DNA from 3 places in the Streptomyces sp. MGP-BFMKR1 genome. Region 2 is predicted to be linked to each of the others. Evidence: riboswitches for the same ligand, from Rfam matches in the RefSeq annotation. Region 2 holds a riboswitch; each other region holds the start of a gene.
What was found. Region 2 has a riboswitch for cyclic di-AMP ahead of AC3CHW_RS30950 (transglycosylase family protein). Riboswitches for the same ligand answer to the same signal wherever they lie in the genome.
Positions count from the first base shown of each region.

Region 1: linked by a shared signal. The riboswitch ahead of AC3CHW_RS21685 (transglycosylase family protein) and the one ahead of AC3CHW_RS30950 (transglycosylase family protein) in region 2 are both predicted to bind cyclic di-AMP.
Region 3: linked by a shared signal. The riboswitch ahead of AC3CHW_RS00900 (C40 family peptidase) and the one ahead of AC3CHW_RS30950 (transglycosylase family protein) in region 2 are both predicted to bind cyclic di-AMP.

Region 1 covers NZ_CM173408.1:5,486,767-5,494,111, reverse strand. The annotation lists gene AC3CHW_RS21705 (Ppx/GppA phosphatase family protein) at 1-877, opposite strand, end outside; gene AC3CHW_RS21700 (DUF501 domain-containing protein) at 874-1,488, opposite strand; gene AC3CHW_RS21695 (FtsB family cell division protein) at 1,624-2,094, opposite strand; gene eno (phosphopyruvate hydratase) at 2,343-3,629, opposite strand; gene AC3CHW_RS21685 (transglycosylase family protein) at 4,108-4,869, opposite strand; cyclic di-AMP (ydaO/yuaA leader) riboswitch at 4,872-5,037, opposite strand; gene AC3CHW_RS21680 (transglycosylase family protein) at 5,313-6,416, opposite strand; gene AC3CHW_RS21675 (cytochrome P450 family protein) at 7,049-7,345, opposite strand, start outside.
Region 2 covers NZ_CM173408.1:7,678,900-7,686,244, reverse strand. The annotation lists gene AC3CHW_RS30965 (MFS transporter) at 1-156, opposite strand, end outside; gene AC3CHW_RS30960 (hypothetical protein) at 687-1,043, shown strand; gene AC3CHW_RS30955 (DUF1266 domain-containing protein) at 1,114-2,808, opposite strand; gene AC3CHW_RS30950 (transglycosylase family protein) at 3,014-4,309, opposite strand; cyclic di-AMP (ydaO/yuaA leader) riboswitch at 4,313-4,506, opposite strand; gene AC3CHW_RS30945 (serine/threonine-protein kinase) at 5,488-7,345, shown strand, end outside.
Region 3 covers NZ_CM173408.1:293,083-300,427, reverse strand. The annotation lists gene AC3CHW_RS00930 (ATP-binding SpoIIE family protein phosphatase) at 1-204, opposite strand, end outside; gene AC3CHW_RS00925 (alpha/beta hydrolase family protein) at 795-1,532, opposite strand; gene AC3CHW_RS00920 (hypothetical protein) at 1,529-1,906, opposite strand; gene AC3CHW_RS00915 (LLM class flavin-dependent oxidoreductase) at 2,227-3,357, shown strand; gene AC3CHW_RS00910 (FMN reductase) at 3,489-4,115, shown strand; gene AC3CHW_RS00905 (hypothetical protein) at 4,260-4,859, opposite strand; gene AC3CHW_RS00900 (C40 family peptidase) at 5,105-5,578, opposite strand; cyclic di-AMP (ydaO/yuaA leader) riboswitch at 5,582-5,750, opposite strand; gene AC3CHW_RS00895 (SAM-dependent methyltransferase) at 6,191-7,216, opposite strand.

The DNA of each region.
Region 1 (7,345 bases), 2.2 Mb from region 2:
GCATGACCGGGATGGCGGCGCGTTCGGCGTGGGTGGAGTGGAGGAGGCGGTCGGTGATCTCGCGGACGCGGTCGAGCGGGATGACCGCGTGGTGGATGGCGGCCGAGTCGTACGCGGGCAGGTCGAGTGCGATGGCGGCGATCGTGGTGACCGAGCCGGCCAGGCCGACCAGGGTGTAGCCGCCGTCGGTGGGGCGGAGCGGGACCGTCTGCTCGACCGTGTCGAGGGCGGCCTCCACGTCGGCCCGTATCGCGGCGATCTGGGCCTCGGTCGGGGTGCCGGGTTCGGGGACCTTGCCGGTGGCGTCGGCGAGGTGGCGTTCGGTCATGCGGACGCAGCCGACGTTCACGCTGCGCGCGGCGCGCACCGCGCGGTCGCCGACGACGAACTCGGTCGAGCCGCCACCGATGTCCACCACGAGGTAGGGGCCGGCGCCGGCCGGGGACTGGCCTTGGGACTGGGCAGCCGGGTCCTGGTGGGCCGTCAGTTCGCGGGTGGCGCCGGCGAAGGAGAGGGCGGCCTCCTCGTCGCCGGTGATGACCTCGGGTTCGACGCCGAGGATGTCGCGTACGCCACGGACGAAGTCCTCCCGGTTGGAGGCGTCGCGCGAGGCGGAGGTGGCGACGAAGCGAAGGGCGGGGTGCGGGCCGCCCGGGACGCCGTGCTCCCCGATGACCTCGGCGTACTCGCGGCAGGCGGCGAAGGTGCGCTCCAGCGCCTCGGGGGCCAGCCGGCCGGTGCGGTCCACGTCCTGGCCGAGCCGGACGATGGTCATGCGGCGGTCCAGCTCGTGCAGGGCGCCGGTGTCCGGGTCGATGTCGGCGACCAGCAGCCGGATGGAGTTGGTGCCGCAGTCGATGGCGGCGACGCGCTTCACTCGCGGTCTCCTTCGGGGGCTTCGGCTTCGGCACCGGCATCGGCATCGGCGGCGTCGGGGGTCGCGGGCGTCGCGGGGTCGCACGTGCCGCCGTCGGCGCACGGGGCGACGCACGGGCCCTTGCGCCACCACTCGGGCAGCAGCGCGATGGCCTCGTCGCCCAGCGGGTTCACGCCGGGGCCGGCGGCCAGCGAGTGGCCGACGAGGACGTGCAGGCACTTGACGCGGTCGGGCATGCCGCCGGCGCTGGGGAAGTTCTCCAGGACCTCGATGGCGTCCCGGCGGGCGAGGTAGTCCTCGTGGGCCGCGCGGTAGGCGGCGGCCAGTTTCGGGTCGGTGGCCAGCCGCGCCGTCATGTCCTTCATGACGCCCTCGGCCTCCAGCGTGCCGATGGCGGAGGCGGCGCGCGGGCAGGTCAGGTAGTACAGCGTCGGGAACGGTGTGCCGTCCGGCAGCCGGGGCGCGGTCTCGACGACGTCCGGATTGCCGCACGGGCAGCGGTGGGCGATCGCGCGCAGGCCGCGCGGGACCCGGCCGAGCTGGTCACCGACGGCGGCGACGTCCGCGTCGGTCGGGGCGGCGGGTGCGGTCTGCGGAGGGGGCGTTTCCATGCGAGCAGGGTTCTCTTCGGTTCGTCGGGCCGCCGCGCCGGGTGCGAAGGGCGCGGCGGAGGTGGCGGGTGGGGCGGGTACGGCGTGGCGGGTGCGGTGGTGACGGGGTGACGGGCGAGCGGCCGGCGCCGTGGGTCAGCGCTGGGCGTCGGCCGTGTCGACCTCGCCCCACAGGTTGCCGTACCAGGGCTGGTCGGCGGAGCGGTCCTCGTCGGAGCGCTCGGCGTCGTCGTCGCCCGGGCCCAGCATGCTGTACCCGGTCTCGCCGGGGCGCAGGTAGTGCAGGTGCTCACGGGCCAGGCGCTCGATGTACGCGGGGTCCTCAAGGCGGGCCTTGCGGTCGCGCAGCCGCTCGACGTCCTCACGGATCTGCTCGGCCTGCCGACGCTGGTCGGCGATGTCGGAGCGCTGTGACACGTACTGCCGTATCGGGTACGCGAGCGCGACGACGAGCGAGCAGACGACGAGCGCGAGGAGCGCGGCACGGCCGGTGAGCCGGCCGCGGCGGGGTGGCCTGGCCCGGGTGCGGGCCCGGTAGACCCGGGCCGCGGCGTTCTCGCCGAGCGCCCTCAGCCTGGTCGCGGTGGAGAACCGGTCCGCGGGCACGTCTTACCCCTTCATCCGTATGTGGTCCGTGAGCGGTCGTCAGCGGTCGTACGACAGCGGTCAGCCGTCGTCAACAGGTGTCGGCCGTGCGCGTCCGGACGGGTGCGCCTGGTCGGTCGGCGTGCGCCGACCGGCCGAACGCGCGCCGCCAGCACACACGTGCGTCCCCGGCCACGGTACGGGACCGGGGCCGGGGACGGACGGAAAAGCGGTGGGCTCGCCGCGCGGTGGGCGCGGCGTGGCCCGGCTCAGCCCTCGAAGCGGAAGCGCGGGAAGGCGCTGCGGCCCGCGTAGACGGCCGCGTCGTCGAGGATCTCCTCGATGCGCAGGAGCTGGTTGTACTTGGCCACGCGCTCGGAGCGGGCCGGGGCGCCGGTCTTGATCTGGCCGCAGTTGGTGGCGACGGCCAGGTCGGCGATGGTGACGTCCTCGGTCTCGCCGGAGCGGTGGGACATCATGCACTTGAAGCCGTTGCGCTGGGCCAGCTCGACGGCGTCCAGCGTCTCGGTCAGCGAGCCGATCTGGTTGACCTTGACCAGCAGGGCGTTGGCGGTGCCCGAGTCGATGCCGCGGGCGAGGCGCTCCGGGTTGGTGACGAACAGGTCGTCGCCGACGATCTGCACCTTGTCGCCCAGCTCGTCGGTCAGGGTCTTCCAGCCGTCCCAGTCCTCCTCGTTCAGCGGGTCCTCGATGGAGACCAGCGGGTAGGCGGCGACCAGTTCGGCGTAGTACGCGGTCATCTCGGCGGCGCTGCGGGCCTGGCCCTCGAACGCGTACTGGCCGTCCTTGAAGAACTCGGACGCGGCGACGTCGAGCGCGAGCGCGATGTCCTGGCCCGGGGTGTAGCCGGCCTTCTTGATGGCCTCGACGATCAGGTCGAGCGCCTCGCGGTTGGAGTCCAGGTTCGGCGCGAAGCCGCCCTCGTCGCCGAGGCCGGTGGACAGGCCGCGCTCCTTCAGGACGCCCTTGAGGGTGTGGTAGACCTCGGCGCCCCAGCGCAGGGCCTCGGAGAAGGACTCCGCGCCGATCGGGGCGATCATGAACTCCTGGATGTCCACGTTGGAGTCGGCGTGCGAGCCGCCGTTCAGGATGTTCATCATCGGCACTGGGAGCTGGTGCGCGTTCGGGCCGCCCAGGTAGCGGAAGAGCGGCAGGTCGGACGCCTCGGAGGCGGCGTGCGCGACGGCCAGCGAGACGCCGAGGATGGCGTTGGCGCCGAGCGAGGACTTGTCCGGCGTGGCGTCCAGGTCGAACATGGCCTGGTCGATCAGGCGCTGCTCGGTGGCGTCGTAGCCGACCAGCTCCGGGCCGATCTGCTCGATGACCGCGAGCACGGCCTTCTCCACACCCTTGCCGCCGTAGCGGGCCTTGTCGCCGTCCCGCAGCTCAAGGGCCTCGAACTGGCCGGTCGAGGCGCCGGACGGCACGGCAGCACGGCCGGTGCTGCCGTCGTCGAGGCCGACCTCGACCTCGACCGTGGGGTTGCCTCGCGAGTCGAGGATCTCGCGAGCTACGACGACGTCGATAGACGGCACGAGCGGTCTCCTTCGTGTGGGTCTGAGCTTCTGCGACACGAGCCTAACCGGCCCCGGCACCCCGGCTCGCCGCACGCCCGCCGGACGAGACGACAAGAGGGAAAAAAGCGCAGATCGATGGGTGAACGGCGCAACCGAATCGGCCGCGCGGCCCCGGACAGCGCCGGCCGGGACGTCCGCGCGAGGCGCCCGCGGCATGCCTACCGGGCCCAGGCGACCGGGCGCCGTCCAGACGGCGGCGGTACGGCGTCCGTACGGCGGCGGCGTCCGTACGGCGGCGGTACGGCGGCGGCGCGTGGGGACGGCGTGTGGGGGCGGCGCGCGCGGACGGCGCGTCCGGGGGGCAAACGCGGAGCCCCGCCGCGATGCGCTCGGGGGTAGGCGCACCGTGGCGGGGCGGTCTGCGGTCCCTCCGGGCGGGGAGGGACGGACGCCGGGCCGGCTCTGGGCGGAGCCGGCCGGGCGCCGGAGGCGGGGATCAGCTCAGGTGGAGCTGCTGGCCCGGGTAGATCAGGTCGGCGTCGGTGACGACGTCGTCGTTCAGGTCGTACAGCTTCTTCCAGCCGCCCTTGACGTTCTCGGCCTCGGCGATCTTGGCGAGGGTGTCGCCGGCCTCGACCTTGTACTCGCCGTCGCCCTTCTTGATCGTCTTCGGGGCGCTCTGCTGCGGCACGGACTGCTTCGGGGCGGCGTGCTTGGGCACGTACCGCTCGGAGCTGCGGCTCGGGGCCTGCTCGTCCGTGGCGCGCGGGCCGGCGTGCTTCGGGGCGGCCTTCGGCGCGGACTGCTGCGGGGCGGCCTGCTGCTGCTTGGGCGCGGCCTGCTGCGGCGCCTGCTGCTTGGGGGCCTGCTGCTTGGGCGCGGTGTAGCCGCCCTGGGTCAGGTTGACGCCGCAGTGCGGCCAGGCGCCCTTGCCCTGGCTGGCCAGGACCTTCTCGGCGATCTGTATCTGCTGGGCCTTGGACGCCTTGTCGGCGGTCGGGGCGTAGGCGGTGCCGCCGTACGCGGCCCAGGTGGAGGCGGAGAACTGGAGGCCGCCGTAGTAGCCGTTGCCGGTGTTGATCGACCAGTTGCCGGTCGACTCGCACTGGGCGACCTGGTCCCACTGGCCGGTGGTGGCGGCGTTGGCGCCGGTGGCCCCCATCAGCGGCACGGCGACGGCGGCACCGGTGACACCGGCGAGCGTGGCGATGCGAGTGGCCTTGGACGGACGGCGGTGCTTGCCCTTGGAAATCAGCATGTTGGTTTCCTCACCGACGCCTACGAGGTGAGCTGTCGGGTTCGGACTGTGAGTTGCCCGGCCGCGGTCTCCCGCGGCTTCACCCCAAGCCGTTCAGCCCCCTCGTTCCACGGACCGTCCGGCACTTACCTGTGGTTCCCCCGCTCCTGCCTTCGGCGCTTGACGCGTCGGTTTCCCCCGGCCGCCGGCAGGATTCGGCGTGACGACCAGTGGCGCTCGCGGTGGCGAGCGATGAAGACCGTAATCACAGATCCCCGGAGTGCTCAAACCCCAACATCCCTGGAAAGTCAGTGGGGTTTGCCCGCAAGAAAATCACATCACCGCAGGTCAGACAGTGCACCTGAAGGACGGACAAGCGCGACACGCCAGAGATCGAACGAGACCCATGTCTCACTTTCGCGAATCGGTGTACACCGGGGCGAAGCACCCCAAGTGACGGCCGATCAGCGGTCCGCCGCCGCCTCCAGGTCGAGCTTCTGGCCGGGCAGGATCAGGTCGGGGTCGTCCCCGATGACGCTCTCGTTGGCCTCGTAGAGCGCCGGCCAACCGCCCGGTGTCTCGTGCTGCTCGGCGATCGCCCACAGCGTGTCACCGGACCGGACCCGGTGCTCACTCCGCGTCTCCGCGTCCGCCCGGTCGCTCGCGCGCCCGCGCTCGCTGCGGTCGGCGTGCCGGCCCTCGGGGCGCTGTCGGTCGTCCTCCCGGCCGTCGGGGCGGCCCGGGGCGCCGTCGGGCTCGCCGCGGTGCTTGCCGGTGCCCGTGCCGTCCTCACGCGCCTTCTCGCCGGCGCCGGGGCGCTCGGCGCCGCCACGGGGCGCCTCGGGCCGCTCGCCCCCGGCCTCGTCGCGGTCGGCGGGCCGCTCCTCGCCCCGGCTCGGGCTCGGGGTGGTACGGGGCGTCTCGGTGGGCTGCGCGTCATCGCTCGGCGCGGACGCGTCGGGGCCGGGCCTGTCGCCCTGTCTCGGCTTCTTGTCCTGGCCGGGCGTGGCGTCCGGCGTCGGCTCGGCGTCCGGCTCCCGCTCGTCGGTCGGGGTCGGCTTGGCGTCGTCCGGGGAGGGCTTCGCGTCCGGGGTCGCGTCCGGCTTCGGGGTCGGGGCGTGGCCGTAGTCGCCGCGGTCGGTGCCCCGGTCGTCGTGGCTGGGGTCGCCCGGGTTGACGTCCGGTACCTCGCCGTCCTCGGTCAGGCCGGCCGGCTGCGCGCAGTCGCTCCACGCCACGGGGCCGCGCTCGGACAGGATCGTCTGAGCGATGGCTATCTGCTGCGCGCGGCTGGCCAGGTCCGGGCGGGGCGCGTGGTCCGTGCCGCCGTAGAGCTGCCAGGCGTCCAGGCTCAGACCGAGGCCGCCGTAGCGCCCGTTGCCGTCGTTGGCGCTCCAGGTGCCGCCGCTCTCGCACTCGGCAACGCGGTCCCAGGTGGCCGTGTCGGCGGCGCCGGCGCTGGTGGCGCCGAGCAGCGGGAGGGCGATTCCCGCGCCGGTCACCCCCGCGGCGACGACGATGGCCGGGGCCTGACGGGGGCGGCGATGTTTGCCGTTGCCGGATCGCATGCGGTGGCCTCTCAGGTTGGCGGCAGATTTTGACGGTCGAACATACTGCCGGCCCGGGACCGTCACAAGCTGATGTAGCGGAGGTCACGCGGCGATCACACCGGTGACGGAGCGTCAGATGACGGGTGGGGGCGTCCGTTTGCCCGCGCCCTAGCACAGGGGTGTCACGCGCTCGCGGGCGGGCGGCCGGGGACCCGGCGCGCGGCCGTGCCGAGGGGCGCGGGAGGTCAGGAACGGGGCGCGGGGTGCGCGGAGTCGGCAACGGCGGGCGGCGTCGCGCTGCCCGGCACGTCGAACGGCCGGCGCACGGGGCGCCCGCCGCCCCTTTCGGGCACCCGGGCGCGTCAACGGCGCCTCCCCTCATCGCCGTACGCGCCCTACGCAGCCGGGCGCGAGGGCACAGTCCGGCTGGAGGGCGACCCTTCTGGAGCCCAACCCGGCTGGAGCCCACCCCGCTGGGGGCCGACCCGCTGAGGCCGCGCCCTCGCGGGGCGCCGTACTCAGGGGAAGCCGGACCGCCGCGAGCCGCCGCAGTAAAGAAGAGGCCCCGCCGCGAGCCGCCGTACCCAGTACTAAGAGGAGGCCGGGCCGCGAGCCGTACTGAGAAGAGACCTCCTTCACAGGCCGCCGTACTAAGAGGAGGCCGGGCCGCCGGGTGGGGTGAAGGTGACCGGCAGGGTGCGGAGGCCGCGCATGATGAGGCCGCCGCGCCAGCGCAGTTCGTCGGGGTCGGCGTCCAACCGGAGGTCGGGCAGCCGGGTCAGCAGGGTGCCGATCGCGGTGCGGGCCTCGATCCGGGCCAGCGGGGCGCCCACGCAGTAGTGGATGCCGTGGCCGTAGCCCAGGTGCTGGTTGTCGCGGCGGGAGAGGTCGAGCCGGTCGGGGTCGGGGAAGCGGCGCGGGTCGCGGTCGGCGGCGGCGAGCACCAC
Region 2 (7,345 bases):
CATCAGGAAGCCGACCGCGAAGATGCCCGCCGTGTTCATCAGCTTGGTCGTCGGGTTGTCGCCGGGGAAGAAGGAGTCGGCGAAGTAGATGGCGAAGCTGGCGTAGATGAACCAGTCGTACCACTCGACGAGGTTGCCCAGCGACCCACCGATCAACGCGAAGCGACGCTGCCGACGCTCCTCAGCCGCGTCGACCGGCTTGGCTGTCTCGGCTGGACTGACTGTCTTGGCTGGACTGGCTGGGTTGGCTGAGTTGGCTCGGTCGGCTGGGTTGGCTGTGTCGGCAGGGTTGGCTGGCTCGGCCGTGCGGGTCGCGTGGGTCGCGTACGACGCGTGGGTCGCGGGCGGTGCCTGGGTCGCGGGCGGTGGGTGGGGGCCGTCTGCCGCGCCCTCGGCGGGTGGTGTGGCGTGCGGGGGTGGGGTGGGTGAGCCGATGGGGGGCGTCGGGGTGGCGGCGGACGATGACATGGCGGCTCCACGAAGCTCCTGGTCGGGGTGGTGCGAGGTGCCCAGAGCATCGGGTGGTGCGCGGTCGCCTCACAAGGCGCGGCGACGAGATCTAACGTTCCGCTAAGAAACCCACCGCGCCCGTGCGGTGCCGGCGCGCTCCGGCCGCCTTGCTACTATCCGCGACCTGGGGCGCGATGGCCCCGTGGCAGCGAAACCGGGGAAAGCGAGGGGGTCGGATGAGCACGCGCACGCTCCGCACGTCGGTGGTCGCGCTCCTCACGGCCGGCTTCGCCGCGGGCACCCTGGGCACCACGCCGGCCGAGGCGGCGGGGCTGCGGGGTGGCAGGGTCACCTGGTACGCGACGGGCGAGCGCGTCAGGGTGACGGACACCCGTGCCGACGGTTACGCGTTCGGTGTGCGCCTCTACGACACCAGGCGGCCCAAGGCCGTCAGAACCTGTGCGGTCAACGGCCGGGGCCGGTCGCGGGTGTGTGACTTCGCCTTCCCCGAGGGCCGCCGCATCATCATCGTGGCCCGCCTCACGAAGGGCTCCCGGGCCCTGTACGCGGGCTCCGTCCAGGTCCGTTCCTGACGAGGCGCTGACGAGGCGCTGACGGGGCGGCCGTTCCTCACCGACCCGGTCCCGCCCCGTCGGCGACCCGCTACTTCCAGGGCAGGTTCCGCCAGGGGCTGCCCGGGTCGGACATCAGCAGCCGGTGGGCGGCGACCATCTCCTCGTACCAGTCCCCGAACTCCTCCTCGTCGAAGTGCAGACAGCGCCCGAGGATGTAGGCAGCGGAGAAGTCCGCCCAGGAACGGTAGTTGGCCTGGCTGAGCCGGCCCGCGCGCAGCACCGCCTGTTCGGCCTCCGACAGCGTGCAGTAGCGGGCGCCGAGCCCCCAGCGGGCCATGCAGGAGGCGCGCCCGTAGTCCCACGCCTCCACCGAGCGGACGAACCTGCCGTCGGCGAGCAGCCCGTCCGCGCGGAACCTGGCCTCGTAGCGGGTGATGCGGCCGATCAGCCGGCGCACGCCGGCGACCTGGGAGCGCACCTCGGCGTCGCTGCGCGGCTGGGCCACCGTGACGCCGTCCGGGGTGATGCGCGGCTCGGCCGCCTCGGCGGCGTTGTGCCACAGCGCCCGCTCCGCCACCTGCCGCCAGTGGTCCACGTCGACGGCGCCGGCGAAGTCGAGCGCCAGCGAGCGGCGGATGCCAAGCGTGAACTCCCATACCGGGCTGGTCATCTCGGCGCGCAGCAGGAGTTCCAGGGTGCGCTGCCAGTCGGCGCGGGAGGTGATGCCCCACCACTCGCTCAGCCGGTCCCGCTCGGCGGTGTAGCCGCCGCCGTGGTAGGCCATGGCGTTCCACAGCTCGGCGTTGTTGACGCTGAGCAGCGCCCCGCAGGCCAGACCGTGGGCCACCGGGCCGCGCAGCGGTCCGCCCACGATCAGGGCGCGGAGCTGTGGGTGTGGCGGGGCGTCGGTGGCGGCGGCGCGGTCCGCGTGCTGCTGCCAGACCGCGCGGTGGCTCGGGGTGGTGGGGAAGTACGCCTCGCACGGGCTGCCCGGGTTGACCGCGAGCCACGGCGGGTCCTTGGGCCCCCACACCCGCGCGTACCAACCCAGCGAGCCGGAGTGGAAGACCGGGTCCTCGGCCGGCGCCGGCAGCATGCCCTCGGTGTACACGGCGAGGCAGTCGGTGCGGGTGCGCGGGTCGCGGTAGGGCGTGAAGACCACGGTGTCGGGATGGGCGTCCACGCGCTCCCGCGAGTCCGCGACGAAGAGCGGGGTGTGGGCCAGCGCGGTGACGTAGCGGGCCCAGTCGCCGCGGGTCTTCGCGTCGTACAGCTCCTGCTCGATGGCGCTCGGCGGCTGCCACGCGGAGGACTGCCACTCCGCCCGCGGCTGTGCCTGTGCCGTCACCCGTGGCTGTGGCTGTGGCTGTGGCTGTGCGGGTGTCTGTGACTGTCCCTGTGGTTGTTCGTGTGCCTGTGGCTGAGCCTGCCGCGCGTCGTCCCGTGGCGGGTTCGGGCCGTCGGCCGCCGTGGGCGCGTCGGACGGCTGTCGGTCGTCGGGGAGCCGGGGGGCGCCCGGCGGGGCGGGGTCGCCGGCCGCGTGCGGGTCGGTGGGTGGCGCGGGGTCGGCGGCGGGGCGGGGGGCCGGCGCGTGGCGCGGCGGGGTGCCGCCGGTGTCGGTGGGTGGGTCGGCCTCGGCCGCCGAGGCGTCGCGGGCTGCCAGCGTCTCGCGCTCGCCGACGCCGCGCGCCGGGCCGTCGACGCTCCGCACGGGACCGTCGGCGGTGCGCTCGGGCTCGGTGCCACCCTGTTTCGCGGGTTCCTCCCCGTTCCACAACCCCATGAGCGGGAACTCTACCCAGCACCCGCCCCGTAGCACCCGGGTGGCCGGCCACCGAATGCCCCCACGGAAGGCGAATCTGCCCTCGCGGAACGCCGATGTGCCCCCGCGCCGGGTCGGCGCGGGGGCACATCGGGTGGTGCGGTGGTACGGGGAGCCCTCGATCAGCGATCGGTCAGGGGCGCCCGCTCAACGGTCGAGCCGCTGGTCAGAGGCTGACGCCCTTGCCGCGCAGGTAGCTGACCGGGTCGACGTCCGAGCCGTAGCCGGCGCCGGTGCGCACCTCGAAGTGCAGGTGCGGGCCGCTGCTGTTGCCGGTGCTGCCGGACAGGCCGATCTGCTGACCGCCGGTGACCGACTGGCCGGCCGAGACGGAGAGCTGCGACAGGTGGGCGTACTGGCTGTAGTGGCCGTCCGCGTGGCGGATGACGACCTGGTTGCCGTACGAGCCCGCCCAGCCGGCCGAGACGACCTGGCCGGCGCCGATCGACTTCACGGAGGTGCCGGTGGCGACCGGGAAGTCCACGCCGGTGTGGTAGCCGCTGGACCAGCTACCACCGGACTGGTGGTAGGGGGTGCCCATGGCGCTGTTGGCCACCGGGGCGGTGAAGCCGGTCGCCGAGGGGGCCTCGGCCTGCGGCTTCGGCGCGGCCTGGGCGGCCTGCGGCTGCGCGGCCTTGGGGGCGGCCTGCTGCTTCGGCGCCTGCGGCTGGGCGGCCTTCGGGGCGGCCTGCGGGGCCGCCTTCTGCTGCGGGGCCTTGGCGGCGGAGCCGGCACCGGGCAGGGTCAGGTGCTGGTTCGGGAAGATCAGGTTCGGGTTGTCCCCGATGACGTCCTGGTTGCGGTCGTAGACCGCGCGCCAGCCACCGTTGACGTCGTGCGCCTGGGAGATCTTGAACAGCGTGTCGCCGGAGCGCACGGTGTACGCCGTGCCGGCGGTCGAGTTCTGGGTGCGCGGAGCGGGCTTGCTCTCGGCCTTCGGGGCGGCCTTCGGCGCGGCCTTGGGGGCGGCGGCCTTGGGCGCGGCCTTCGGGGCAGCCTTGGGGGCAGCCTGCGGCGCGGTGCGGGCGTCGCGGGTGGTGTTCGCCTGCTCGCGGGCACCGTCGGGGGAGACCTGCGGGGCCGGGCCGCCGGCGGTCAGGCCCGCCTTGACGGAGCACACGGGCCAGGCGCCGGGGCCCTGGACCTTGAGGACCTTCTCGGCCACGGCGATCTGCTGGTCCTTGGTGGCCAGGTCGGCGCGCGGGGCGTACTGCGCGCCACCGAAGGCACGCCAGGTGCTGTCGGTGAACTGCAGGCCGCCGTAGAAGCCGTTGCCGGTGTTGATGCTCCAGTTGCCGGTCGCCTCGCACTGGGCGACCTTCTCCCACACGTCCACCGAGGCGGCGTTGGCCTGGGTGGCACCGAGGAAGGGAATGGCGAGGCTGGCGCCGCCAGCGGTCAGCGCGACGGACATACCGAGGCGACGCGGGCTGATGCGGCGGTGACGCGTGCGATGAGACATAGGGGTATCCCTCTCCTATGCCTGCGAGGTGAGCTGTCGGATTCGGGCTGGAGTTGCCCGGACGTGCCCTGCGCGGCGCCTGGCGCCGCGACACGTCTTCACCCCTAGCCGACCGCGCTCGGCGCGGTACGGCACTTACCTGGTTCCCCCGCTCTTGCCGTCATGTCTTTGAAGTTTCTCCTCGGCCAGCGGCAAGATTCGGCATCCCGGCGTCGGATACCCGCCTTCGTTTCAGCGGGAGCGCCAACAAAACACATTCATTTCGCCGGCGACAAGCCATGAACCGCCCGATAAAGATCAATTAAGGCATTAGCTCGCAATGCGAGATAACACTGCGTACGGGATCTGTCTCCCGGGGCGACATCTTCCGGACGCCCACAGCGGCCATATCCCTGACGGGGGCGGGGTCCGGCCGGGCAGCCGACATCGCACGGACACGCCGCGTGACAGATCAACCAGCGACACCCGTGAGCTGCAGCACAGAGCCCGATAAGCCCGAACAGTCCGTTTCTAAGTGATCTCGCCGGACGCTCTCGCGGCATCGGCACACCCAGCCAGTCGGCCCCACATGTGCCCCGCGCCACAGAAAACCGGCACGTCGGCGGGGTGTCTCGCACGCCTTCCCCTTAAGAACACGCTCCATGCCTCGTCCGGGTTGCCTCACTCCACGAGAAATCCCGCCCCCGCCCCACGCCGCCCCGCCCCGTCCCCGCCACGCGGCCCCGCGTATCCCTCCTGCCTCGTATGCCTCGCATGCTTCGCGCGCCTCGTACCACCGAAGCCGACAGGTCCGGGCGGGGCGAAGGCGACTGGCGGACTCCGCCGGGTAGCGGCGACGACGGCTGTCTCCCTCGGCGAGGCCGAGCCCGCGCATCACCCACGAAGGCATCGCGTCCGGCACACACCCACGTCGGCGGCCCACGTCGGCGCCGAGTCGCCGAGCGGCCCCCTCCTGGCGTTCCGGCCGCCGCCGGTCCGTCTCCCCCGCCGCGAACATCCGCCCGCGCGACCCGCTGACATCTCCGGGTCTCGGCGCTACCTTGTTCCACCACCGGCAGCACCTCCGTCCCACCCCTCAGGGCACGGTATTCAGCCCTCGTATCGCCTCATCTCGCCTCTCTCCGCATACTTTTGACTGAGCGTTTACTGTGGCCTGGTTCAGGTTGCGAGGGGGGCACATGCGAGACGAAGACAGGGCCGGGGCCGGCGGAGGGCCCCACGACCCCTGGGCGGGCAGCACACCGGCGCGGGCCGACTCCGAAGCGGCACAGAGATGGCCCCGGACGCCGACGCACAAGGACTCCCCCGCGCCCGGCCGTCCGCACGTGGTGATCGAGGGCCGGTACGAACTGCTGGAACCGATCGGCAGCGGCGGCATGGGCGAGGTGTGGAAGGCCCATGACCGACGGCTGCGCCGGTACGTGGCAGTGAAGGGCCTGCTCGACCGGAACGCGATGACCGCCGGCACCCAGGACGCGGCGATGCAGCGGGCGCGCCGGGAGGCGGAGGCGATCGCCAAGATCGAGCACCCGAACGTGGTGACGGTCCACGACCAGGTCGAGACGGACAACCAGGTCTGGATCGTGATGAAGCTGCTCGACGCCGGGTCGCTGGCGGACCTGCTCCGCAGCCAGCAGGTGCTCGCCGTGCCCAGGGCGGCGGACATCGGCCACCAGATCCTGCGCGGCCTACGGGCGGTGCACGCGGCCTCGGTCGTCCACCGCGATGTGAAGCCGGGCAACGTGCTGGTCCGGGACGACGGGCTGGTGATCCTGGTGGACTTCGGCATCGCCACGTTCGTGGGCGCCGCCTCCCTCACCCGACCCGGCAGCATCATCGGCACGCCCCCGTACCTGGCACCCGAACTCTTCGCACCCGGCTCCCGCGGCCCCACGCCCGCGTCCGACCTGTGGGCGCTCGGCGTCACGCTGTACGAGATGGTCGAGGGCCGCCTCCCGTTCGGCGGCAGCGAGGTCTGGGAGGTCCAGGAGAGCATCCTGCGCACGCCGAACCCGGTCCCCCGCTACGCCGGCCCGCTCGCCCCGGTGATCCAGGGGCTGCTGCGCAGCGACCCCGACGAGCGCCTGGACGCGGCGACGGCCGACGTCATGCTGCGCGAGGTGCTGGGCGGTACGTCGAACGCGGGCCCGGCCAGGGTCGAGTCACCCCCACCGGCGCCCGCGCTCGAGCCGGACCCCGCGCCGAGGGTCGCCACTCCCGCCGCCGCTGCCCCGGCCTCGCCCGAACCGGCCTCCCCCGACCCCGATCCCGCCCTCGCGGAGGAGCGCCCGCGAACCGGCCCCCGTAAGAGGGGAAGGGTGGTGGTGGCGGTGGCCACGTGCGTCGCACTGCTGATCACCGCCGGCTGGTTCGTGACGGACGGCTTTGACTTCGGCGAGAAGGCCGAGGGCAGCGGTACCGCCGGCCCGGACCGCCAGGGCGGCGGCCCCGGGACGCCGACATGGCGGAAGACGCATCCCATCCTGCGGATCGGCGTGAAGGACGACCAGCCGGGCCTGAGCGAACGGGTACCCGGCACGAAGGACAGGTACACGGGCTATGACATCGACATGGCCTACAAGGTCGCCGAGCACCTGGGGTACACGGACAAGGCGGACGTGAAGTTCTCCGCGGTGACCACCGAGAACCGCAGCAGCGAGCTGGCGAAGAAGACGGTGGACCTCGTCGTCGCCTCGTACACCATGCGGAACGACGGCGACATCGACTTCGTCGGCCCTTACTACAAGGCGGGCCGCGGGTTCCTGGTGCACGAGAAGTCGAGCAAGTACCCCAACATCCAGGGCCCCAACGACCTGAAAGAGCTCGGCGTGGAGGTGTGCACGCCGCAGAAGTCGACGTACTGGAAGGAACTGCCCAAGCTCGGCTTCACCATGATGAAGTCCCCGCCCACCAGCTACAAGCGCTGCCTGAAGGAACTGTTGGACGAGGACTCGCAGGTCTACGCCGTGGCCTCGGACGACGTCATTCTCGCGGGCTACGAGAAGACGTACGCGGGCGAGGTCCGGCGGCTGGAGA
Region 3 (7,345 bases), 7.4 Mb from region 2:
CTCGCCGTGCAGCACCGATTCCAGCAGGTCGACGGCGGCCCCGTCGGCGAAGTGGGGGACGGTGAAGTCGGCGAGTTCCTGCGAGGTGGTGACCAGGTCGAGGGTGGACCCGATGCGCACGCTGGCCTCGTTCAGCCACCCGAGCTGACCGCTCGCCGTGTCCTCCTCGACGCCCTGCTCCACGTCCGTCTCCTCCTTGTCCACCGCGCCGTGAGCTACCCGCCACGCGCTGTTGGGTCGCCGACTCTAACCCCCAGCCGGCTCACCGCCCGGCACGACCTGGCATGTCGTCCGTTCCATGCCACCGTCGACGGCAAACGGCGCACCTCGCCACGGTCGGCGGGGGGAAGCGGCGCCGGCGGGCGACCGGGAGGCGCGGGGCACCGCGGTACGCACCGCACGCCAGGGGGAGGGGAACGGGGTCGGTGCGGCGCGCACCCCACACCGGCCGGGGGCCGTGTCGTGGCGATGTCCGCACCGTTTCCCGCACCTTCGTTCCACGCGCCGTGCTGGAGGGTCGGCGGCCGACCGCCCCCGGGCACCCCGCGGCGCCCAGGGCCATGCCATCGGCGGGACCCACCGCGCTCAGCCAGGTCCCCGCACGCCCTGGCGCTACCTTATGGGCGATCGGCCCGGCCGGCACCCGGGCGGCACCGGATGATTCCGCCGGTCACGCCGGTGCGCCGGCCCCGCGCGACCCGCCGCGCCGGCACCGCGGACGCCCCACGCGCCCAGTCGCCCGGCCCGCGCACCGCCCGCGCGCCCGGAACCACCCGCCCCGTACGCCCCGTGGCTCACGCCTGGTGCAGGGCTCCCGGGGCCGGGACGGCGGCCGTCGCGTCCGTGGCCGAGGAGAGCGCGCCGGCCACCACCGGCGGCAGCGGTGCCAGCCCGAGCAGGCCGCTGACCACCCGGGTGGTCAGCGAGTGCCAGGCCGCGGCCCGACGCACCATGGCGTGCTCGCCGTCCGGCAGTAGCAGCGTGCAGGCGTCGGCCCCCGCCTGCCGGGCACGTTCCGTCAGCCGCCGCGAGTCGCCCGGCGCCGTGATCCGGTCCCGCTCGCCGTGCAGCAGAACCACCCGCTTGCCGGCGAGGTGCGCCACCGGCTCGGCCTCCGGGCACCACGGCGCGAGCCCCACCACGGCCTGGACCTGGGGCGCGGCGGCGGCCCGCAGCGCCGCCCGGCCGCCCATGGAGTGCCCGACCAGCACCACGGGCACCGGCCCGTGCAGCGCCACCAGCTCGTCCAGGGCCCGCTGGGCGTCCTCGGCCGCGTCGTCGCGCTCGCCGTTCCAGCCACGGTGCCGGTAGCGCACGCTTCCCAACGCCACCCGGTGCTCGGCGGTCGCCCGCGCGATGGACCGGGCGAAGGGCAGCATGCGCGCGCCGGGCAGGTTCAACGCGGGCGGCGGCTCAAGGCCCTCCTCGCGCCCGCCGTGCAGCAGCACGACCGCCGCTCGCGGCGGCGTGGGCGAGGGGCGCAGCACCAGCGCCGCCCCGGCCTCGCGGGTGAAGAACGAACGCGCCCTCACGCCTTCCCCCGGCCCTCGCCGAGCAGCCCCGCCACGGAGAGCGCGCCCCAGCCCACCGAGACGGCCACGGCCGCCAGCCGCCGGTCGCGCTCCGGCAGGGTCAGGCCGAGCAGCGCGGCGTCACCGAAGTCGGCGGCGATGCGTACGGCGGTGGCCGCGCGCAGGGCGGGGCCCTCCGGGGCCACCACCATGGCCAGCCCGCTGACCGCGTCCCGCCACGCCAGGGGTCGCAGCGAGGTCCGGGTGGCGGGGGCCACCGTTCCGTCGGGCCCGGCCAGGCCGGAGGGCTTGGCCAACAGATCGGGCCGCGCCGTGACCGCGAGGCCGTAGAGCGCAGTGGCCGCGCCGACCGTCCGTAGCAGACCCACCCGCATCTCGCCCATCACCCTCTCTGCGCCCCAGCTCCGCCGGCCGCGGCGGCCGCCCGGCTGCGGCGCGCCATCGGCCGTCCTCCCACACCGTACGCGGCGCCGGGTGAGGCGGACGCGGGCGGCGTACGAACGCGGCGGCGAGGCCCCCGGCAGCCCTCTCACCGGAGCGCCGCGCCGGGGCGGAACGGGCGGCCGTCCGCCGTGGCGGGCCCGGCCGGCGGGTGGGGGAATAGGTCGGTGGGGCACCCGGTTGACGGGGATGGTTGAATATTGAACCAATGGCTTCGGGGGATGGCCCCGAGCAACGGAAGAGGTGGAGCGACATGCAGTTCGGGATCTTCACGGTCGGCGACGTCACCCCGGACCCGACGAACGGAACCACGCCGAGCGAGCACGAGCGGATCAAGGCGATGGTCGCCATCGCGCGCAAGGCCGAAGAGGTCGGCCTCGACGTCTTCGCGACCGGCGAGCACCACAACCCGCCCTTCGTCCCGTCCTCACCCACCACCATGCTCGGCTACATCGCCGCCCGGACCGAGCGGCTGATCCTGTCCACCTCCACCACGCTGATCACCACGAACGACCCGGTGAAGATCGCCGAGGACTTCGCGATGCTCCAGCACCTGGCGGACGGCCGGGTGGACCTCATGCTCGGCCGCGGCAACACCGGACCGGTCTACCCGTGGTTCGGCCAGGACATCCGGCAGGGCATCCCGCTGGCCATCGAGAACTACGCGCTGCTGCACCAGCTCTGGCGCGAGGACGTGGTGGACTGGGAGGGCAAGTTCCGCACCCCGTTGCAGGGCTTCACCTCCACCCCGCGCCCGCTGGACGGCGTCGCGCCGTTCGTCTGGCACGGCTCGATCCGCAGCCCGGAGATCGCCGAGCAGGCCGCGTACTACGGAGACGGCTTCTTCGCCAACAACATCTTCTGGCCCAAGGAGCACTTCATCCGGCTGATCGACCTCTATCGGCGGCGCTTCGCCCACTACGGTCACGGCACCCCGGAGCAGGCCGTCGTCGGACTCGGCGGGCAGGTGTTCATGCGGAAGAACTCGCAGGACGCCGTGCGCGAGTTCCGGCCCTACTTCGACAACGCGCCGGTGTACGGGCACGGCCCCTCGCTCGAGGAGTTCACCGAGCAGACGCCGCTGACGGTGGGCAGCCCGCAGGAGGTCATCGACAGGACGCTGACCTTCCGCGAGTCCTTCGGCGACTACCAGCGCCAGTTGTTCCTGATGGACCACGCCGGCCTGCCGCTCAAGACCGTCCTGGAACAGCTCGACCTGCTCGGCGAGGAAGTGGTCCCGGTGCTGCGCCGCGAGTTCGCCGCCGGCCGCCCCGCCGGGGTGCCGGCCGGCCCGACGCACGCGGCGCTGGTGGCCCGGGCCACGGCCGACGCCGACGGCGCGGCCCAGGCCGGCGAGCACACCGGCACGGACACCCCGGCCTGACCGCCACCGGACGCGGCGCCCACGGGCGGGCTCTCCCACGGCCCGCCCGCGCGGCGCCGCCCCCCGGCGCGCGCCGGGCCCCCGCCCGCCGCCTCCCCACCACCCCGCAACTCCACCCGAGGAGACCCCGCATGAAGCCCCTGCACCTGGTGGCCGTCACCGCCGGGCTGAGCCAGCCGTCCTCCACCCGGCTGCTGGCCGACCGACTGACCACGGCGGCCCAGCGACAACTCGCGGACGCCGGCCGCCCGGTCGAGGTCCAGGTGGTCGAGCTGCGCGAGCTGGCCACCGCCATCGCCCAGCACATGGTCACCGGCTTCCCGGGCACCGCGCTGCGCGCCGCCCTCGACGCGGTGACCCGCGCCGACGCGCTGATCGCGGTCACGCCCGTGTTCACCGCCTCCTACAGCGGCCTGTTCAAGTCGTTCTTCGACGTGCTGGACAACGAGGCGCTGGTCGACAAGCCCGTGCTGATCGCGGCGACCGGCGGCACGGCCCGCCACTCCCTGGTCCTCGACCACGCGCTGCGCCCGCTCTTCGGCTACCTGCGCGCCGTCACCGTCCCCACCGGCGTCTACGCCGCCGCCGAGGACTGGGGCGCGGCCGGGGACGACCGCACCGACGGGCTGAGCGAGCGGATCGACCGCGCGGCACGCCAACTCGCCGGCCTCCTGGCCGGCGCCCCGCCCGCGCCGCGCCAGGACGACGATGAGGTGGTCCCCTTCGCCCAGCAACTCGCCGCGGTGCGCGGCGCCTGACGGCGCGCACGCGCCGGGGTGCCGTACGCACGGATGCCGCTGACACGCCATGCGGCGTGTCAGCGGCATCCGTGGAGCGATCCGCCGGCCGTGCTTCACCTGCCGTGGGCCGGGGCGCTCCGCGCCCCGGAATCAGCCCTCGGTTCAGCGCAGCAGGTCGAGCAGATCACCGAGCGTGTCCGGGGCGAGCTTCGGCATGTCGGCGACCGCGTTGAGCGTGAAGAGGTGGCCGCCCTTGCGCACCGGCGACTTGCCGAACGTCTTCTTGAACAGCTTCTCGCCCTCAGGAGTCAGCACGGTCCGCACGTTGACCGCCTTGACCTGCTTCTGCGTGACCTTCGCGTTCTCCCGCTTGATGGTGTAGGTCAGGAACCGCACCGGCTGCGCCTTGGCCCGGTTGACCGAGGCGTGCGCCTGGGTCCGAGAGGACTTGTTCACGTAGTTGTAGATCTTGGTGAGGTCGAGGCGGTCGTCCTTGTCGCGGAACGTGACGCCGCCCTGCAACTTCGCGTAGTCCCTGGTGCCCTCGACCAGCGGGAGGGACACGCACTGGCGCTGCTTGCCGGTGATCCGAGCGGCCCCCGTGGCGGCCAGCGTGACCTTCGCCTTGGCAAGCTGCTTGGCGGCGGGCTTGCTCAGGCAGAACTCGGCCTTGCCGTTCTTGATGGGCTTGGCCGCCTCACCGGCCTGGGCCGGCGTCACCGTGCACGCCAGCGCCGCCGCGACGACGGCGACCCCCGTCATTCCTCGCATCATGACTCGTCCTCGTGGATCAGGCTGACCGTGATTCGGTCGGCACGTGAGGACAACGGGGATTGCTCCCTGCGGGTGACGTACTCGATGGCAACATCACTCGGCTTGGTGACAGCGACCCGGAACCGGCCCGTAGGGCGGCCCTTGCCCCCACGCCCCTCTCGTCCCGGGATCGTGGGCCGGGCCGGGGCGCGGCGCGGCATCGCCCGCCCGGCGCCCCGGCCCACCCGTCACGGTCAGCGGACGCGGCCGTACCAGACCTTGTTGGTCCAGATCTTCTCCAGCCGCACCGACTTGCCGGGCTTGGGCGCGTGCCAGATCTTGTTCTTCCCGGCGTAGATGCCCACGTGGTAGACGTTCCGCCCGGAGTGGAAGAAGACCAGGTCGCCCGCCTTGCGCGAGCTCTTGGACAGGTGGCGGGTCTTGTTGTACTGGGCCGCCGCCGTACGTGGCAGCTTCTTGCCCGCCTTCCGATACGAGTAGAGCGTCAGCCCCGAGCAGTCGAACCGGTTCGGGCCGACCGCCCCGTACTTGTAGGGTGCGCCCTTCTTGCCGGCGGCGATCTTGAGCGCCTTGCCGGAGGCCGTCGCCGCCTGGGCGTCGGTCGTCAGAGCGGGGACGAACGAGGAGCCGGCCAGCACCGTGGCGGTGAGGGCCGATGCGGTACCGATGCGCGTGGCGAGCGAGGGTATACGTGGCTGCGCGGACATACGAAAGCCCTTCGTCATCCGCCTGCGAAAGATGACCTGTCGGGTTCGGACTGGCGAAGTTGCCCGGCCACTCGCGTGGCTTCACCCCAAGGGCCACCGACTTCGTGGCCCGTCATGCCTGGGTCTCCCGCTCCTGCCGATTCGTGTTCCTCTCACTGGGCCCGTGCGGCGGCAGGACTCGGCGTCCGCCCGGACCGCCCCGCCGTGGTGACGGGGGCTTGGTGGTGTCGGATAGGGATACTGCGCCATCCACGGCCCGAAATCGCAGCCGAAAGGGTCGTATGTGAAGTTCTTCACCTTCGTTGGTGACCGAGAACCGCGGTCGGTCTCATCCCCCATACGAGTCGCGCAAACCCGCGCTGAACTGCGGAAACACGTAACCGGACGCGAGCATTCCATGGCGCGACCGGCCTGTGGGCCAGGCAGCCGCCCACCACCCCGGGATACGCGGCGTGCGCGGCGGCGCGCCGTGATGGGACGTCAAGCCGCGCGCGTGGCCGGCCGTCGGCGCCCCGGCGCCGAGCGACGTCGAAGGCGCGGCGGGAGCGGCCGGCGGTGGCGGCGACCGCGCGCCTCCGCCACCGCCGGCCGCTCCCGGCCCTTCGCGTGGGACTAGTCGTCGAAGGGGCTGGTGCCGGTGAAGGCCCGGAACTCCTCGCCGGGCACCAGGCGGCGGGAGCGCACCTGCGTGAAGCCGGCGTCCCGCATCTGCTCCGACAACTCGGCCGGGCGCGGCAGCGGGCCGGCGAAGTCGGCGTACACGCACCACAGGTTCAGCATCTCGATGCCCGGGCTGCCGCCCTGGCAACTCGTCGTCAGCAGCAGCCTGCCCCCGGGCGCCAGGAACGAGCGCGCCCGCTCCAGCACCTTGGTCCGCTCGCCGTGGGGGAAGTAGTAGATGTTGTTGTGCAGCGTGACCAGGTCGAACTTCTGCTCCGTGGAGTACGTCCGCAGGTCGCTGCGGACGACCTCCACCCGGTCGGACAGGTTCCACTTGTCCAGGTTCGCCTGCGCCTGCGCCACCACCTCGTCCTGCAGGTCGATCGCCACGGCCGTCAGCCGCGGGTTGAGCGAGGCGGCGTGCCGTACGTAGGTGCCGCTGCCGCAGCCCACCTCCAGGAGCCGGACCGGCGCGGTCCGGTCGACCTGCTGCTCCACCACGCCCTGCACGGCGGGTTCGAGCACGCGGGACGAGCGGGCGATGAGCGCGCCGTCCTGGTCGGCGATCGACACTCGGCGCCCCTCGCGCAGCATGCCGGGGGCGTCCAGGAGCAGCGGGGCGTGGAAGCGCATGAGCTGTTCGAGCAGCGCCACGTAGGCGTCCGCCTCCGGGCGCGCCAGCGACTTGGCCAGGCGCCCGCGCAGCCGGTAGCGCCCGCCACGCGAGCCGAGTTCCCCGATCCGCACCCCCATGTCGAGCCAGGCGCCGAGCAGTTGCTCCTCGCCGTGCATGCCGAGCTCGTCGGCGAGCGCGGGCGCGTCGAGCGGCTGCCGCGCGAGATGGCGCAGCACGCCACTGCTGGCAGCCGCGGCCAGGAACGAGGCGCGGTACGCGGGACCAGCCAGCTCCCGTGGCATCCGCAGGGCCAGTGAGAGGTGATTGCTGCGCACCAGCTTGGTGAACGTTCGGAATTTCACAGGGGGTTCCTCATCTGTGCTGGGTGGTGGGCGGCGTACGCGCGAGCGGCACTGGGCCGGCGCGGAACGGGCCGGGGGACACCCGCGCCCCGGTGTCCGGTGGCGCAGTGGCGGGTGGCACGCGGATCG